Regions from separate parts of the Azospirillum sp. TSH58 genome, predicted to be linked through region 3. Evidence: predicted binding sites of a transcription regulator. Region 3 holds the regulator's gene; each other region holds the start of a gene.
The links. Region 3 encodes LexA, which represses DNA repair genes until DNA is damaged. Its sites were predicted from a motif close to ATGTTCTANTTTGGTTC; they were not measured.

Region 1: a site for LexA is predicted at 1,481-1,497, ahead of recA (recombinase RecA). Genes of this name have one in related genera too.
Region 2: a site for LexA is predicted at 2,840-2,856, ahead of TSH58p_RS27515 (adenosylcobalamin-dependent ribonucleoside-diphosphate reductase). Genes of this name have one in related genera too.
Region 4: a site for LexA is predicted at 1,851-1,867, ahead of TSH58p_RS01085 (putative DNA modification/repair radical SAM protein). Genes of this name have one in related genera too.

What each region holds. Positions count from the first base shown of each region.
Region 1 is NZ_CP022364.1:2,557,287-2,561,908, forward strand. Features, by position in the region: gene TSH58p_RS15640 (PAS domain-containing sensor histidine kinase) at 1-800, shown strand, start outside; gene TSH58p_RS15645 (class I SAM-dependent methyltransferase) at 825-1,328, opposite strand; gene recA (recombinase RecA) at 1,574-2,653, shown strand; gene alaS (alanine--tRNA ligase) at 3,103-4,622, shown strand, end outside.
Region 2 is NZ_CP022367.1:1,336,333-1,340,954, reverse strand. Features, by position in the region: gene TSH58p_RS27535 (ABC transporter permease) at 1-371, shown strand, start outside; gene TSH58p_RS27530 (YdcF family protein) at 407-1,045, shown strand; gene TSH58p_RS27525 (1-acyl-sn-glycerol-3-phosphate acyltransferase) at 1,059-1,841, shown strand; gene TSH58p_RS27520 (S9 family peptidase) at 1,841-2,818, shown strand; gene TSH58p_RS27515 (adenosylcobalamin-dependent ribonucleoside-diphosphate reductase) at 2,964-4,622, shown strand, end outside.
Region 3 is NZ_CP022364.1:465,038-469,659, forward strand. Features, by position in the region: gene moaC (cyclic pyranopterin monophosphate synthase MoaC) at 1-82, shown strand, start outside; gene glp (gephyrin-like molybdotransferase Glp) at 82-1,299, shown strand; gene lexA (transcriptional repressor LexA) at 1,456-2,154, shown strand; gene TSH58p_RS05750 (ComEC/Rec2 family competence protein) at 2,180-4,360, opposite strand; gene gltX (glutamate--tRNA ligase) at 4,525-4,622, shown strand, end outside.
Region 4 is NZ_CP022363.1:264,791-269,412, reverse strand. Features, by position in the region: gene TSH58p_RS01090 (UdgX family uracil-DNA binding protein) at 1-611, opposite strand, end outside; gene TSH58p_RS01085 (putative DNA modification/repair radical SAM protein) at 614-1,828, opposite strand; gene TSH58p_RS01075 (serine hydrolase) at 1,976-3,046, shown strand; gene TSH58p_RS32860 (ABC transporter permease) at 3,059-4,622, opposite strand, start outside.

The DNA.
Region 1 (4,622 bases), 930 kb from region 3:
TCGACCAGAACCAGCTGGAGCAGGTCATCATCAACCTCGTGGTCAACGCGCGCGACGCCATGGCCGGGGGCGGGCGGCTGACCATCGTCACCTCCAACCATGTGGTGGAGCAGGCGCAGCGCCGCGAGCACGAGACCATTCCGGCCGGCGAGTATGTATCCATCGAGGTGATCGACACCGGCTGCGGCATCCCCAGGGAGAATCTCCAGCGCATCTTCGAGCCCTTCTTCACCACCAAGGGCGTGGGGTCGGGCACCGGGCTGGGTCTGTCCACCGTCTACGGCATCGTCCGCCAGACCGGCGGCTTCGTGCTGGTCGAGTCGGAGAAGGGGGAGGGGACGACCTTCACCATCCTGCTGCCCCGCCACAAGGGCGAGGCCCGTCCCGACCAGGGCGAGCCGCGCGAGCGGCGCGGCAGCGACCTGACCGGCTCCGGCACCATCATGCTGGTCGAGGACGAGGACGCGGTGCGCGTCTTCTCCGCCCGCGCGCTGCGCAACAAGGGCTATCAGGTGCTGGAGGCCAAGAACGGCGAGGCGGCGCTGCAGCAGATCGGCACGGACGGCAGCCGCATCGACCTGCTGATCACCGACGTGGTGATGCCGCAGATGGACGGCCCGACCCTGGCCCGCCATGTCCGGCAGATGCGGCCCGACATGCGCGTGATCTTCATCTCCGGCTACGCCGAGGACCGGCTGGGCGAGATCGACGGGGTCGAGGTCGCCCACTTCCTGCCCAAGCCCTTCTCCCTGAAGCAGCTTGCCTCCAAGGTGAAGGAGGTCATCCGCGACGGCAAATAGCGGCGGGGGGAGCCGCGGCGGGGCCTATCCGACGCGCCAGCCGTGATAGGCCCAGCGTTCCGTTCCCGGCACGTCGAGGGCGTCCCACCCGTGACGCCCGGCGCCGATCGGGCGGTCCGACAGGACGAGCGCACCCGGCGCCAGGAACGGTTCGATCAGCCCGCCGATCCAGTGGCGGATGCCGTCCTCCTCGTCCTCCCGCGCGCTGCCGATGTCGGCGTGGGCCAGCCGAACCGCGCCGTGGAAGCGCTCCGCGGCGGCGGGCAGCGTGTCCCGGAAATCACCCAGGAACAGCCGGTCCTCGTCCGGCCGCAGGGAGGCGGGGACGCGCGCCCACAGGTCGAAGACCAGGATGTCGCGCGGCGGAAACAGGCCGCGCAGATGGTCGTAGGTGCGGCCTTTGCCCAGGCCGATCTCCATCACCAGGCCGGGTGTCCCCGCGACATGGCCGGCCGCCCAGCCGAGCGCCACGCGTTGCGTGGTGAGGCGGTCGATCATGCGGTCGAGCGTCGAGTGGGCAGTCTTCATGTCCGGCTTTTCGGGGCGTTGGTGGCGGGGCTTTTCATGTGAACCCGCCAGCCGGAATTCCGTTGCATCGCCATCGCATGGTCATTGCGCAGCGCCGGATCGTTCCTAACTTCCGACGAGAACATTCGCGGAACTTAGGGCTTTGCGCCGAGGAACAAAGCTGGTACATTCCCTCTCACCGAATGACCGTTGGTGAGATCGTTGGCCCTGGGGCCGCGGATGTGATCTAACAGGGGGAGACGGGCATGTCGTCCGCACAGCTTCGTTTGGTCGAGAAGGATTCCATGGATAAGCAGAAGGCCCTGGATGCCGCTCTGGCGCAGATCGAGCGCGCCTTTGGCAAGGGCTCGATCATGAAGCTCGGCGCCCGCGAGAACACGGTCGAGACGGAGGTCGTTTCCACCGGCTCGCTCGGTCTCGACATCGCGCTGGGCATCGGCGGCCTGCCGCGCGGCCGCATCATCGAGATTTACGGGCCGGAAAGCTCGGGCAAGACGACGCTGGCCCTGCACGCCATCGCCCAGGCCCAGAAGAACGGCGGCACCTGCGCCTTCGTGGATGCGGAGCACGCTCTGGACCCGGCCTACGCCCGCAAGCTGGGTGTCAACATCGATGATCTGCTGATCTCCCAGCCCGACGCCGGCGAGCAGGCGCTGGAGATCGCCGACACGCTGGTGCGCTCCGGCGCCGTCGACGTTCTCGTGGTCGACTCGGTCGCCGCCCTGGTGCCGCGCGCCGAGCTGGAAGGCGAGATGGGCGACAGCCACGTCGGCCTGCACGCCCGCCTGATGAGCCAGGCGCTGCGCAAGCTGACCGGCTCCATCTCCAAGTCGAACTGCCTGGTGATCTTCATCAACCAGATCCGCCTGAAGATCGGCGTGATGTTCGGCAACCCGGAGACGACCACCGGCGGCAACGCGCTGAAGTTCTACGCCTCCATCCGCCTGGACATCCGCCGCATCGGCGCGATCAAGGACCGCGAGACGGTGGTGGGCAACCAGACCCGCGTGAAGGTGGTGAAGAACAAGATGGCCCCGCCGTTCCGCGTGGTCGAGTTCGACATCATGTACGGCGAGGGCGTGTCGAAGGTGGGCGAGCTTCTCGACCTCGGCATCCAGGCCGGCGTGGTGGAGAAGTCGGGCGCGTGGTTCAGCTACGACGGCACCCGCATCGGCCAGGGCCGCGAGAACGCCAAGAACTACCTGCGCAACAACCCGGCCACGGCCGACGCCATCGAGGCGAAGATCCGCGGCAACGCCGGTCTCGTCGCCGACGCCATGATGGGCACCCCGGAGGCCGACGGCGAGGCTGCCACGCCGGAGTGATCCCGGACAGCAGGCCTGTTTCTCTGTGTGAAAGCCCCTCTCCGGTCCGCCGGGGAGGGGCTTTCGCCGTCTTGCCGGACGGCTGGAAAGACCTTACATTCAGGCTGGGCGGACGGGTGTTCCAGCACCCGTCCGCCGGCCCGGTCCTAGCGGTTCGGGATCTCAAGCAGCAGCTTGAGCGCCCGCAACAGCAGGATCAGGAGTTCGAGGATCTTTCTCATCCGTCGAGCCTCCTTATCGGCGGCGGGGCGGTGGCCCATTCCACCGCCCGTCCGCGCCGATGATCATGCAAATGTGTGGCGCTCCGTCCACGCGGCCTGTCGCCGCGCTGGAGCCTGTCGCGGGCACTCAGTGGACAGCCATCGCAAGTCACGTTAAAAGCACGGTTCGGCCGCGAACAAGGCCGCGCCGCCGATTGTAGCCGACCGTAGCCGGAGCCTGGACAGCTTATGAAGACCGCCAACGACATCCGCCGCACGTTCCTGGACTTTTTCGCGAAGAACGGCCACCAGATCGTGGAGTCGTCGCCGCTGGTTCCGCGCAACGACCCGACGCTGATGTTCACGAACGCCGGCATGGTGCAGTTCAAGAACGTCTTCACCGGGGCGGAGCAGCGGCCCTATTCGCGGGCGACCACCTCGCAGAAGTGCGTGCGGGCGGGCGGCAAGCACAACGACCTGGACAACGTCGGCTACACGGCGCGGCATCACACCTTCTTCGAGATGCTGGGCAACTTCTCGTTCGGCGACTACTTCAAGGACGACGCGATCGCCTTCGCCTGGAACCTCGTGACGAAGGAGTTCGGGCTGCCGGCGGACAAGCTGCTGGTCACCGTCCACAGCTCAGACGAGGACGCGGCGGGCATCTGGCGCAAGGTCGCCGGCCTGTCGGACGACCGCATCATCCGCATCCCGACCGACGACAATTTCTGGCGCATGGGCGATACGGGTCCCTGCGGTCCGTGCTCGGAGATCTTCTTCGACCACGGTCCGCACATCGCCGGCGGTCCTCCGGGCTCGCCCGACCAGGACGGCGACCGCTTCATCGAGATCTGGAACCTCGTGTTCATGCAGTATGAGCAGCGCGGTCCCGACGACCTGATCGCCCTGCCGAAGCCGTCGATCGACACCGGCATGGGTCTGGAGCGTCTGGCCGCCGTGCTCCAGGGCAAGCATGACAACTACGACATCGACCTGATGCGGGCGCTGATCGTGGCCTCCGCCGAGGCGACGAAGACCGCGCCGGACGGCGCGCACGCCGTCTCGCACCGCGTCATCGCCGACCATCTGCGCTCCTGCTCCTTCCTGATCGCCGACGGCGTGCTGCCGTCGAACGAGGGCCGCGGCTATGTGCTGCGCCGCATCATGCGCCGCGCCATGCGCCACGCCCACATGATCGGCGCTTCTGAGCCGCTGATGCACCGCCTCGTCCCGGCGCTGATCCAGCAGATGGGCGACGCCTATCCGGAGCTGAACCGCGCCCGCGCGCTGATCGTCGAGACGCTGAAGCTGGAGGAGACCCGCTTCAAGCAGACTCTGGAGCGCGGCCTGCGCCTGCTGGAGGACGAGGTCGGCCGCCTGGGCGAGGGCCAGCCGCTGCCCGGCGACGTCGCCTTCAAGCTGTACGACACCTACGGCTTCCCGCTCGACCTGACCCAGGACGTGCTGCGCACCCAGGGCCGTCCGGTCGATGAGGCCGGTTTCAAGACGGCCATGGACGAGCAGCGCCGCAAGGCCCGCGAATCCTGGGCCGGCTCCGGCGAGGCCGCGACCGAGAAGCTGTGGTACGAGCTGAAGGACGAGCTGGGCGCCACCGAATTCTTCGGCTACGACACCGAGGTCGCCGAGGGCAAGGTCACCGCCATCGTCAAGGGCGACGCCCGCGTCGAGCAGGCGTCGGCCGGTGAAGAGGTGCTGGTCATCGTGAACCAGACGCCCTTCTACGGTGAGTCGGGCGGTCAGGTCGGCGA
Region 2 (4,622 bases), on a different replicon from region 3:
TGGCGCTGATCGGCGGGGCGGGCGTGATGGCGGTGATCTTCGCCGTGCGCTCCGGCCTCGCCATCCACCGCCATGTGGTGGAGTTGCTGCACCTGATGGGAGCCACCGACCGCTATGTGGCGCGGCAGTTCGAATCGCACGTCATCGGCCTGACCCTGCGCGGCGGGATGACCGGGCTGCTGCTGGCCGCCGGCACGCTGGCCGGCATCGGCCACGCCGCCGCCGGGCTCCACGCCAGCCTGCTGCCGGACCTCGCCACCTCGCCCTGGTGGGCCGTCGCCGCGCTGGCCGCCGTTCCGCTGGCCGCCTGCCTGCTGGCCGCGCTGACCGCGCGCTGGACGGTGCTGCGCACGCTGGAGTCGATGCCGTGACCGCCCGCCCGACCCGTCCGTCCGGAGGCTGAGGGATGGCGGTCCACTCGCGGCGCGCCCGTCTCCTGCGGGCCTTCCGACGGCTGCTGCTGCTGGCGATGCTGGGCGGGCTGGCGTGGCTCGGCGGGCTGTTCTGGTTCGCCGCCTCGATCCCCCGCACCCCGCCGCCGCCGGGCAGCGCCGAGGCCACCCGCAACACCGACGCCATCGTCGTGCTGACCGGCGGCAGCGGCCGGTTGAGCACCGGCCTGGAACTGCTGGCCGACGGGCGGGCGCACCGGCTGTTCGTCTCCGGCGTCTACGAGGGGCTGGAGGTGCAGGAGCTTCTGAAGCGCTCCCGCCAGTTCCCCGGCGAGATGGAATGCTGCATCACGCTTGGCTATTCGGCGGACAGCACGGTCGGCAACGCCTACGAGACGGCGGACTGGCTGCGCGCTCAGGGCTATAGCTCGATGCGGCTGGTCACCGCCAATTACCACATGATGCGCAGCCTCCTGGAGTTCCGCATGGTGATCCCGGAGGTCGAGGTGGTGCCCCACCCCGTCGCCTCTCCCAATGTGCATCTCATCGACTGGTGGATGTGGCCGGGCACCGCTAATCTGCTGATGACCGAGTACAACAAATACCTTGTGACCCGGCTTCGCTACACGCTTGAGAAGCTGATCGAATCCTGACAAGTTCCCGGCCATGATCTTCCTGCGCTCCCTCGCCTTCAACGTCGCCTTCTACGTGTGGACGGCGGTCATCTGCGTCGGCATCCTGTGGTCGCTGCTGCTGCCGCGACGCAGCATGATCCGCGTGATCACGTGGTATTTCGGTACCGTCTCGTGGCTGGAGCGCACGCTCGCCGGCATCCGATACGAGGTGCGCGGGCGCGAGCACGTCCCCAAAAGCGGGTCCTTCCTCCTGGCCGCCAAGCACCAGTCGGCCTGGGAGACGATGAAGCTGCACTTCCTCGTCAACGACCCGGCGATCATCCTGAAGCGCGAGCTTCTGTGGATTCCCATCTGGGGCTGGTACGCCGCCAGATCCCGGATGATCGCCGTCGACCGCGGCGCCAAGGGCCGCGCCGTCGCCTCGATGGTCCGGAACGCCCGCCCGGTGCGGGACGAGGGACGTCCCATCGTGATCTTCCCGCAGGGCACGCGGGTCGCGGTCGGCGCCTACCGCCCCTACCGGATCGGCGTCGGCGTGCTCTACGACCATCTCGACATCCCCATCGTGCCGATGGCGCTGAACGCCGGCCTCTACTGGGCGCGCAACAGCTTCATCAAGCGGCCGGGCACCATCATCGTGGAATTCCTGCCCCCCATCCCGCCGGGCCTGGGCCGCGCCAAGGCCATGCAGGAGCTGGAGGAGCGGCTGGAGGCCGCCACCGACCGGCTGGTCGTCGCCGCGGGCGGCCCGGCGACCGTGCGGCCGAAGGCGGCGGAACCGGCCACCGCCGCGGTGAGCGAAACCGCGTCCTGATGCGCCGCGGCGCGGCCTTCGCCATCCTCGCCGGGCTCGCCCTGGCGATTTCGATGGCGACGGGCGCGCGAGCCCAGTCACAGCCGAGCGGGGAGCATTTTTCCAACGCCGCGGTGACCGGGGGCGTCACCATCACCCGCAAGGCCTGCGCCGCGCTGGAGGCCCAGCACACCGCCGCCTGGGTCGAGGTGGACGGGCGCGGGGAGTGCCTGCGCTACTACGCGGCGGGCCTGCACCCCGGCCCCAACCCCATCGCCGCGGCCTGGATGCACGGCGACATCATGGGAACCAAGCCGACCTCCGTCGGCCACCAGGAGGGGCTGGGCGTCGCCGCCATGATCGACCAGGAACGCGCCCTGGCGGAGCGGTTCGGCATCCCTTTCCTGTTCCTGGCCCGGCCGGGCGCCTATGGCAGTTCCGGCCGCTTCTGGACGACGCGCCACACGCCGCGCGAGGCGGCCCTGATGAACGCCCTGCTCGACGTCCTGAAGGCCCGCTACGGCGTGGCGGCATGGGCGCTGGGCGGGCACAGCGCCGGCGGCACGCTGACCGCGGAGTTCCTCGCCCGCCGCAACGACCTGCGTTGCGCGGTCATCTCCTCCGGCGCGCCGGCCTACAGGGCCTATCTGGAGGCGCGCGGCCTCCAAACGGTGCTGGCCCGCCCGCAGGGCTGGTTTGACCCCGCCGGCTCGCTGGACCGCATCCCGCGCGATCCCAAGCGCCGCGTTTTCGTCATCGGCGACCCGCGCGAGACCAACATCCCGTTCCACACCCAGCGCGGCTATTTCGACGCCTTGACGTTGCTCGGGCACGCGGCGTGGCTGGTGCCGCTGGAGCGGGCGCCCGCCCCGCGCCACCACAATCTGGTGGACTTCGGCGAAACCGCGCTCGGCCTGTGCGGCTCCGGCGCCGACACCGGCCGGATCCTGGCGACGCTCAAGGCCATGCCGGATCAGCGGGACCGCATCAGCAACTGACCGGTGGAACGCAAGAGGCCGGAACGCAAGAAGAACGGCTGGACCGCCCCCACGGTTGACCCCCGGACGGACGGCCCCTACTCTTCGGACGCTGTTGTCGGCGGACCGGCGTCGTGAATCGGCCGCCCGCGAAAGGGGAGGACGCATGACGGGGATCGCCGCCATATCCCAGCGGATCTGGGACATGAAGTACCGCTTCAAGTCCGCCGCGGGCGACCCCATCGACCAGACCGTCGCCGACACCTGGCGCCGCGTCGCCACGGCGCTCGCCGCGCCCGAGGCCGACCCGCAGGTCTGGGCGCCGCGCTTCGAACGGGCGCTGTCCCGCTTCGAGTTCCTGCCCGCCGGGCGCATCCTGGCCGGGGCCGGCACCGGACGGACGGTGACGCTGTTCAACTGCTTCGTCATGGGGCGGATCGAGGACGATCTCGGCGCCATCTTCGCCCACCTGCGCGAAGCGGCGCTGACCATGCAGCAGGGCGGCGGCATCGGCTACGACTTCTCCACCCTGCGGCCCAAGGGCGCGCTTGTGAAGGGTGTGGGCGCCGACGCCTCCGGCCCGCTGTCCTTCATGGACGTGTGGGACAGCATGTGCCGCACCATCATGTCGGCGGGCGCCCGGCGCGGCGCGATGATGGCGACCCTGCGCTGCGACCATCCTGACATCGAGGATTTCATCGACGCCAAGCGCGAGCCCGGCCGGCTGCGCATGTTCAACCTGTCGGTCCTGGTCACCGACGCCTTCATGAACGCCGTGCGGGAGGACCGGCCCTGGCCGCTGGTCTTCGACGGTCAGGTCCATCGCGAGGTGCGGGCCCGCGGCCTGTGGGACCGCATCATGCAGGCCACCTACGCCTATGCGGAGCCGGGCGTCATCTTCATCGACCGGGTGAACGGTCAGAACAACCTGAGCTATTGCGAATCCATCTCCGCCACCAACCCCTGCGGCGAGCAGCCGCTGCCCCCCTACGGCGCCTGCCTGCTCGGCTCGATCAACCTCGCGGCCCTGGTGATCGACCCGTTCGAGGAATCCGCCCGGCTCGACACCGGCCGGCTGAAGGAGCTGACGGCGCTCGCCGTGCGGATGATGGACAATGTGGTGGACGCCTCGCGCTTCCCGCTGGAGCCGCAGGCGCGGGAGGCCCACGCCAAGCGCCGCATCGGGCTGGGCGTCACCGGGCTGGCCGACGCGCTGATCCTCTGCCGCGCCCGTTATGGCGGCGAAGCGGCGGTGGCCCTGACCGAATCCTGGCTGGGAACGATCCGCAACGAGGCGTACCGCGCCTCCGCCCGGCTGGCCGCGGAGAAGGGCCCCTTCCCGCTCTTCGACCGCGACGCCTACCTGAACGCCCCGATGGTGCGCGGGCTGGACGAGGACGTGCGCGCCCTGATCGCGGAGCATGGCATCCGGAACGCCCTTCTGACCTCCATCGCACCGACCGGCACGATCTCGCTGTTCGCCGACAACGTGTCGTCGGGGATCGAGCCGGTCTTCTCCTACAGCTACGAGCGCACCGTCCTGATGCCCGACGGCACCCGCCGGACGGAGGAGGTCAGCGACCACGCCCACCGCCTGTTCCGCGCGCGCTTCGGGACCGAACAGCCTCTGCCCGATTACTTCGTGGACGCGCAGTCCCTGACCCCGGCGGAGCATGTGGTGATGCAGGCGGCCGCCCAGCGCCATGTGGACAGCTCCATCTCCAAGACCATCAACTGTCCGGAGGACCTGCCCTTCGACGCCTTCAAGGACGTCTATTGGCAGGCCTACGAGCTGGGCTGCAAGGGCTGCACCACCTACCGCCCG
Region 3 (4,622 bases):
GGACCGCGGCATGACCATCACCGAGGTGAAGCTGCTCCACAAGGCCGGCGGCAAGAGCGGCGAATGGGGGAGCGCCGCCTGATGCTGCAGGTCGGGGAGGCCCGCGCCCGCATCCTTGCCGCCTTCACCGCCCTGCCGGCGGAGGCGGTGCCGCTGCCCGACGCGCTGGGGCGCGTCCTGGCGGAGCCCGCCGTCGCCCGCCTGACCCAGCCGCCCTTCGCCGCCGCCGCCATGGACGGCTGGGCCGTCCGCGCCGCCGACATCGTCCAGGCGTCGGCGGAGGCGCCCGTCACTCTGCGCCGCATCGGCGAATCCGCCGCCGGCCACGCCTTCGCCGGATCGGTCGGCGCGGGCGAGGCCGTGCGCATCTTCACCGGCGCCCCCGTGCCCGCCGGGGCCGACGCCGTGGTGATGCAGGAGGATTGCGAGGATGCCGGCGACCGCGTGCGCGTCGGACGCGCCGTGCCCTCGGGCCGCTTCATCCGTCCTGCCGGCCTCGATTTCACCGCGGGAGAGGACCTGCTTCCCAAGGGACGCTTGCTGACCGCCCGCGACGTCGCCCTGGCCGCCGCCGCCAACCTGCCCTGGCTGCGCGTCCACCGCCGCCCGCGGGTCGCCGTGCTCGCCACCGGGGACGAGATCGCCCTGCCCGGCGATCCGCTGGGGCCGAGCCAGATCGTCAGCTCCAACGCGCTCGGCCTGTGCGCGCTGGTCGCCAGCCAGGGCGGCGTCGCCCACAATCTCGGCGTGGCGAAGGACGATCCGCAACATCTCGCCGCCATGGCCGCCGGGGCGGCCGGCTGCGACCTGCTGGTGACCACGGGCGGCGCCTCGCAAGGCGAGCACGACCATGTGCGCGACGTGCTGGGCGGGCTGTCGCTGGACTTCTACCGGGTCGCCATGAAGCCCGGTAAGCCGTTGATTTTCGGAACGGCGAACGGCGTGCCGCTGCTCGGCCTGCCCGGCAACCCGGTGTCCACCGGCGTGGCCGCCGTGCTGTTCCTGGTGCCCCTGCTGCGCCGTCTCCAAGGGTTGCCCGCTGAGAACGCGACGCTCACCGTCACGCTCGGCGCGCCGCTGAAGGCCAACGACGACCGCACCGACTTCCTGCGCGCCACCCTGTCCCCCGGACCGGACGGCGGGCCGGTCGCGACCCCCTTCCCGCGCCAGGACAGCGCGATGATGTCCCGGCTGGCCCAGGCCGATGCCCTGATCGTCCGCGAGCCTCACGCCGCCGCCGCCGCCATCGGCGACCGGGTGACGGTGATCCCGTTGAACGGTGGTGCCCTGTCGCTTTAATCCGTTCCGCACCGCGAATCCCTTTGGGAGTCCTGTCCGTCGATTTGCGATTGATTTCATCCGTAGGGCTTGACGGGGGTTAAGAACCAAACTAGAACATGATGGAACGTTTTGCTTTTGTTCCATATCTAGTGCGGAACCGGTCGGGAGGCACAAATGCTCACGCGCAAGCAGCATGAATTGCTGCTTTTCATCAACGAGCGGCTCGGGCAGGGCGGTGTGTCCCCTTCCTTCGACGAAATGAAGGACGCTCTCAACCTGAAGTCCAAGTCGGGCATCCACCGCCTGATCACGGGGCTGGAGGAGCGCGGCTTCATCCGCCGCCTGCCCCACCGCGCCCGCGCGCTTGAGGTGCTGCGCCTGCCGGAGGGGCTGGAGACCGCCCGCACCCGGCCGCCGCGCGCCAAGTTCCAGCCCAACGTCATCAAGGGCGACTTCAGCTTCGCGGGACGGGAGGCGAACCCGGCGTCCGAATCCGTGCAGCTTCCGCTCTACGGCCGGATCGCCGCGGGCACGCCCATCGAGGCGTTGCGCGACGGCTCCGCCTTCGTGGACATTCCCGCCGCCATGCTCGGCATGGGCGACCATTACGCGCTGGAAGTGGCCGGCGATTCCATGGTGGAAGCCGGAATCCTCGACCATGACACGGTGGTCATCCAGCGGTGCGACAGCGCGGAGAACGGCTCCATCGTGGTCGCCCTGGTCGACGACGCCGAGGTCACGCTGAAGCGCCTGCGCCGCAAGGGCAACACCGTGGCGCTTGAACCCGCGAACGCCGCCTACGAGACGCGCATCTTCGGCGCCGACCGGGTTCGGGTGCAGGGCCGCCTCGTCGGTCTGGTGCGGAAATACTGAGCGCAGGACGCACCGGGGCGGCGGTTCAGCGCGCCCCGGTCTTTCCATCGGGAAGCTTTCCGCCCATCGTCCACGGGCGGTCGCCACGCTGGCCGCGCACGCTCTCCACCCGGATCCCCTCGTCCGACAGGTAGAGCGCGTGGGCGCCCTCCCGCCGCAGGCGCCAGCGGTCGATCACCAGCGGCGCCCGGCAGCCGCGCGAGGGGGCAGCGATCACCACCGCATCGGCCAGCGCGCAATCCTCCGGCAATGCGTCCGGCTGGCGCAGCAGCGCCACGGTCTTTCCCTCCACCCGGTAAAGGCATCCCAGGGCGTCGCAGCGCAGCCGCCCGTCCAGGCTCACCCCGGCGAGCGGCCAGACATCCTGACCGGCTTTGCCCTCCGGCTTCTCCATGCCGTCGCGCCGCCTCCAGGTGTCGGCCACCCGCCCGTCGCTGGCGGCTGACAGGCTGAGCAGCCCTTCCGCGCCGCGCACGGCCATCAATTTCCCGTCCTCCGACACCAGAAGGTCGGGCCGCGGCGCGAAGACCGGGACGACCATCCCCCCGACCATCGCGGCCAGCCCCAGCCAGCGCCAGCGCCTTGTCCAGATGGCCAGCCACAGCCCTCCCAGAGTGACCGCCGCGATGGCGGCGTCCGGCATGGCCGGCAGGAACGCGGTGGCGCCGGGCAGCGCCGCGGTCCGCTCCGCCGTTTCGATGACCAGCCGGACGCCCCAGCTCATCGCCGTCACCGCCGGCCCCTCCAGCCCGAAGGGCAGCAGCAGGTAGGAGAGCAGGCTGAAGGGCATGATCCACACCGTCGTGATGGGGATCGCCACCATGTTGGACAGCACGCCGTAGAAGGCGACCTGCTGGAAATGGTAGAGCCCATAGGGAGTCGTCGCGACCGTCGCCACCACACTGGAAAAGGCGATGCCGCCCAGCGCCATCGCTCCCCGGCCGAACCAGCCCATCTCGCGCCGCCGCCGCACCGCCCAGGGCGTGAACCGCTCGAAGGCGGCGATCAGGGCGACGACCGCCGCGAAGGACATCTGGAAGCTCGGCCCCAGCATCCCCTCCGGGTCGTAGAGGACGGTGACGATGCCGGCGAAGGCGACCAGCCGCATGCTGATCGGCGACCGGTCGGCGATGACCGCTCCCATGACCAGCCCGGTCATCAGCACCGACCGCAGCGTCGGCAGGGGCGCTCCCACCAGCAGTGTGTAGAGGATGGCCGACAGGATGCCGGCCAACGCCGCGATCTTCTTGATCGGCCAGCGCAGCGCCACCCAGGGAACCAGCGCCAGCAGCGCCCGCACCACCCAAAAGACGATCCCCGCGGCGATGCCGACATGCAGGCCGGAAATGGACAGGAGATGCGCCAGTCCGCTGTCGCGGAAGGCGTCCATCATCGGCTCGGGAATCGCCGCCGCGTCGCCGTTCAGCAGGGCGGCGGTAACGCTGGCCTCCGCGGAGTCGGGCACGGTGGCGCGCACCCGCTCGGCGATGGCGGCGCGGGCCCGCTCGAAGGCCACGGTCACCCGGCGCCAGCCGCCGGGCGGTGGCGCCTCCTGCGCGACAGGAGCGCCCATGACGAAGCCGACCGCGCCGAATCCTTCGAAATAGGCGCGCCGCTGCAGGTCGAAGGCCCCCGGTTCGGCCGGCGCGGCCGGGGGGTGAAGCATGGCGCGCAGCCGGACCACCGTCCCGGCCTCCGGCGGCGTCACCTTGGCGGGCAGATGCAGGCGCGCCCGTGCCGGTGTCGCTTCGGGGGCCAGCCGCTCCACCGTCAATTCCCCAAGCATCAGCCGCGTGCCGGTGGGCTGCCGCTCGACCGCCAGCACCCGCCCGGTCAGCTGCACCGGCCCGAGTTCCCGGGTCAGCATCGGCGCGGCCACCGCGATGCTGTGGAGCTGCGCCGCGGCGAAGCCCAACGCGACGCTGAGCACCCCCAGCAGCAGGACGAGCGGCGCCAGACGCCGCCGCGCCAGCCACAGCAGAGGCAGACAGCCGGCCGCGGCGCCCGGCCCCAGCCAGAGCGGCGGCTCGGCCGGCAGGCCGAAATACAGCGCCACGCCGGCCCCGGTCCCCACGGGCAGCCACAGCGCCCAGCGCTCCCGCTCCGCGGCGAGACAGTCCACCGCGGCGGCGGAAAGGCGTGCAACGGCACCGCGGCGGACCGGACCGGTGTCGCCGTCCTCCTCGGCCGCCATACCCCCGGCCATGCCCTCTTCAACCCCGTGGGCCATACTGTCGCCTATGCGCGCAAGGCAAATGCCTCCGGCGCCGTTAATGTGTTACACCACCGCACCACCGCAGTCGCACCGCCGCTGCCGCAGCACGGCCGCCGCAGCACTGTAGCAGCGCCGAACCCGGAATTGAGCCACCCATGACCGTCGTCACCCGTTTCGCCCCGTCGCCCACCGGCTTTCTCCACATCGGCGGTGCCCGCACCGCGCTGTTCAACTGGCTGTACGCCCGCCGCAA
Region 4 (4,622 bases), on a different replicon from region 3:
CGCAGCCAGCCCTCGGCGAAGCGGTCGTCGGCCAAGGAGTCCGGACGCTCCGCGGGTGGGCCGGTCATCAGGCTCCGGCGGTCCCAGTGCAACGAGCCCTTCGGCGTCAGGATCGTCCACACCATGCTCTCGAAGCGCTCGACGAAGAAGGGTGCGACGGCCTCGACGATGTGGTGGTCGGGCTCGAACCAAGCGACGTAGCGTTCCCCGCCGTCCGGGTCGGAGAGCGCGCGGAAGCGCAGGAAGGCGTGCATCTTGTGGATGTCACGGCGCACCGCCTTGTCGAGCCGCTCCAGCCGGTGCACCAGCGGGTCGGCGTGCTGGTCGAGCAGAGCCCGCTCCCCGTTCAGCACCCGCCAGACCAGCCGGTAGAGCAGGGCGTAGCGTTCCGGGTCGCTGTGGCAGACGACGGTTTCGATCAGCTGTCCGACCGCCTGGGGCAGGAAGACCGGGGCACCGTCTTCGGAGGCAGGGGCGTCGTCGCCGAACAGCGATGGTGCGCCGACGCTCCACAGCACGCCTTCGGGCGCCGTGCGGGCGGCGGCGAGGCGGCGCACCGCCCGGCGGAAGCCGTCGAGGTCCGCCCCCTCCCGCAAGGTGATCGTGCGCATCGTCAGAACAGGCTCAGCTGGCTGGACGGCGTGACCAGCCGCTGGCGCAGATCCAGCCGGTCGGTCAGCCCGCCCGCCGGGTGGTAATCGGCGGCGATCAGGAAGGGGCGCGCCCGCCGCAGCCCGGTCGACAGCCGCCCCAGATCCTCCAGGCGCAGGCGGGTGTGGCGGCGCGCCGACAGGATCTTGTCCACGGCGCGCGCACCCAGCCCCGGCACCCGCAGCAGCATCTCGCGGTCGGCGCTGTTGACGTCCACCGGGAAGCGCTCGCGGTTCTTCAGCGCCCAGGCCAGCTTCGGGTCGATGCCGAGGTCGAGCATCCCGTCCTCGCCGCCGGACGCGATCTCCTCCACCGTGAAGCCGTAGTAGCGCAGCAGCCAATCGGCCTGATACAGCCGGTTCTCCCGCTGCAGGGGCGGCGGCTTGACCGGAAGGACCGAGCTGGCCTCCGGGATCGGGCTGAAGGCGGAGTAGTAGACGCGGCGCAGCCCGTAGCGCTGGTAGAGCGTGCCGCTGGTCTCCAGGACCGAGCGGTCGGTGGCGTCGTCGGCGCCGACGATCAGCTGGGTGCTCTGGCCGGCGGGGGAAAAGCGGCGGCGTTCCTCCTTGGCTTCGACGATGCGCTCGTTGACCTGACCCATCACCGCCTTGATGGTGCCGCCGTTCTTCTCCGGCGCGAAGGCCTTCAGGCTGTGGTCGGTGGGCAGTTCGAGGTTGATCGACAGGCGGTCCGCCCACAGCCCGGCCTGCTCGATCAGCCAGGGGCTGGCCTCGGGGATGGTCTTCAGGTGGATGTAGCCGGCGAAGCCGTGGTCGCGCCGCAGCGTCCGCGCCACCAGCATCATCTGCTCCATCGTGTGGTCCGGCGAGCGGATGATGCCGGAGGACAGGAACAGCCCCTCGATGCAGTTGCGCTTGTAGAAGCCCAGGGTCAGTGTCACCACCTCCTCCACCGTGAAGCGGGCGCGGCGGACGTTGGAGGAGCGCCGGTTGATGCAGTAGACGCAGTCGAACAGGCAGTGGTTGGTCAGCAGGATCTTCAGGAGCGAGACGCAGCGCCCGTCCGGCGTGTAGGCGTGGCAGATGCCGGCGCCGGTGGTCGAACCCAGCCCCTCCTTGCCGCCGCGGCGCGGCTTGGCGCCGGACGAGGCGCAGGAGGCGTCGTATTTCGCCGCATCGGCCAGAATGCCGAGCTTCTCGATCAAGGCGTCGTCCATCGTCCCATCCCATGCTGCGTGCGTGTTCTTAATATGTTCCCCTTGGGGTGGGAGGCAAGCGGCGCGTGCGGCGCCGGGTGGGACAAAGTCCGACCAGCGTCGCCGGGGCAATCTTGGATGGCGCCGAAGCGGAACCACATATCCGGGATGACCTCGACACCGCCGTTCCGGCTCGGCCGCCGCACCGTCCTCGCCGCCACCGCAGCCGTCGCTGCCGCGTCCCTCGGCGGCGCCCTGGCGCGCCCGCTGCAAGCCGCCCAACCGGCGGCCGGGGCCGCGTTCGACCCGGCCTTGCTGGACCGGGCGGTCAAGCGGGCGGCCGGGCTCGATCAGATCCACGCGCTGGTCATCGGGCGGCATGGGGCGGTGGTGTCGGCGGAGGCCTTCCGGGGACCGGCGGTGAACCGCGCCGTGAACGTCAAGTCGGTGTCCAAGACCATCGCCGCCTCGCTCGCCGGCATCGCCATCGACCGCGGAGTCCTGCGTGGCGTCGACGTCACCCTCGCCGAGGCGGCGCCGGGGCTGGTTCCGGCGGCCGTCGATCCGCGCGTGCGCCGGATCACCATCGCCGACCTTCTGACCATGCAGGCCGGTCTGGAGCCGACCTCCGGGCCGGGCTACGGCCGCTGGATCAACAGCCGCAACTGGGTCGTCGACGCGCTCCGCCGTCCCTTCGTCACCGATCCGGGCGCGCGGATGCTCTATTCAACCGGGAGCTACCACCTGCTGGGCGCGGCGCTGGCCAGCGCGTCGGGGCGCAGCCTGCTGGCCCTGGCGCGGGACTGGCTGGGCGAGCCGCTGGGCATCGACGTGCCGTCCTGGACGCGCGACCCGCAGGGCTTCTACCTCGGCGGCAACAACATGGCGCTGTCGCCGCTCGACCTCTTCCGCTTCGGCGAACTGTGGCGGCAGGGCGGCTTGTGGAACGGACAGCGCGTCATCAGCGCCGCCTGGGTGGAGGCTTCCTGGGTGCCGCGCACGCGCTCCCCCTTCTCCGGCGACGACTACGGGTACGGCTGGTTCCTTGCCGAGGCGAAGAGGCACCGCATCGCCTACGCGCGCGGCTATGGCGGGCAGATGCTCTATCTGGTGCCCGGCCTGGGGCTGACCGTCGTCGTCACCTCCGACCCCACCCGCCCGGCGCGCTCCGACGGGCATGTCGGCGTCCTCCACGCCCTGCTGACCGACGACATCATCCCGGCGGCGGAGATGGCCTGACGGGCCGGCGGATCAGCCGGACAGGCCGCCGCTGCGCAACCGCCGCATCATGTCCTTCCCGGGCAGGAAGGCCACCAGCACGGCCCCGGCCGCCGCCATCGCGGCGACGGTGCCGAGGACGGCGGCCAGGGGCACCGCCCCTCCGGGAAGGGGAGCGCCATCGGCGAGACCGGCGACCACCGCCGCCCCGACGATCCAGCCGAGCGGCACCGCGACCGCGGCGACGGCGGCGCCCAGGAGGACGAACTCCAGCACCACCGCCTGAATCATCGAACGCCGCCCGACCCCGAGGGTGTGCAGGATCGCCATCTCATGGCGGCGCCGCTGCGCGCTGCTGGCGACGGCGCCGAGCAGGACCACGGCCGCCGCGCCGAGGGCGACGGCGGACAGGCCGTTCAGAAGCCCGCGCACGGTCCGGACGGTCGAGCCGAGCGCGTCGAGCACCTCCGCCACGCGGACGGTGGGGGCTTGCGGGACCGCCTGCGCCACCGCCGCCTCCACCGCCGGAACCGCGCCGGAGGGTGACCAGACGGCGGCGACGAGGCTGTGCGGCGGCGGCTCCGGGAAGGGGGAGAGGAGAACCGGAAAATCCAGGTCGAGCCGCGCCCAGTCGATGCGCCGCAGGTTGGCGACGGTCGCGGTCACCGGGCCGCTTGCCAGGGCCAGCGTGAGGCGGTCGCCCACCGCCAGCCCCAGCCGGCGGGCCACTTGCGCGTCCAGCGAGGCAAGCGGTGGGCCGGCGTAACCCTCGGGCCACCAACTCCCCGCGACGATCCGGTCAGCGGGTGCGGGACGGTCGCGCCAGGACAGGCCGCGGTCGCCGCGCACCGCCCAGCCGACGGAGCGCGGGGCATCCGCTTCGGTGATGGCGGTGCCGTTGAGGCGGCTGATCCGGGCGTGCAGGAAGGGCGCCGTCTCGACCCGCACGACGCCGGGCAGGGCGGAAAGCTGTTCGCTCAGGAGCTTGCCGTCCCGCGGGGAAATGTTCAGCACGACGACGGAGGGCGTCTGCGCCGGCAGCGTCGCCTCGACATGGCCGGTCGCCGACCGTCCGACCACGCCGACCGCCACCAGCAGGGTCAGGCCGATGCCCAGCGCCACGGCCAGCGGGACCGTCGGCGCGCCGGGCCGCCCGAGATTGGCGACGGCCAGCCGGACCACCGGACGCCGTCCATGCGCCAGCCGGCGGGCCATCCCGGCAAGCCCCCGCCCGAACAGGGCGAACGCCGCCGCGATCATCCCGGCGACAAGCAGGAATCCGGCGATCGCGAGCGGCATCCCCGTCCAGGCGGCGAGCAGACCGGCGAGCGCCAGCCCAAGCAGCGCGACGGCGCCGCGGGTCCGCCACCCCAACGGCTGGGACAGGCCATCCGCCGCCCCCCGCCAGACCGCGGCGGGGCTGGTCCCGGCGGCGCGGGCCAGCGGCGGCACGGCGCAGAGCAGCGCCGCCAGAAGCCCGACCGTCCCCGCCAGCAGCAGGGCCGCCGGATCGACGGCTCCACCCGTCTCCGGCATCCAGTCGAGCGGCAGGGCGTTCACCGCCATGGCGGCCAGCAGGGCGCCGGTGCACAGGCCG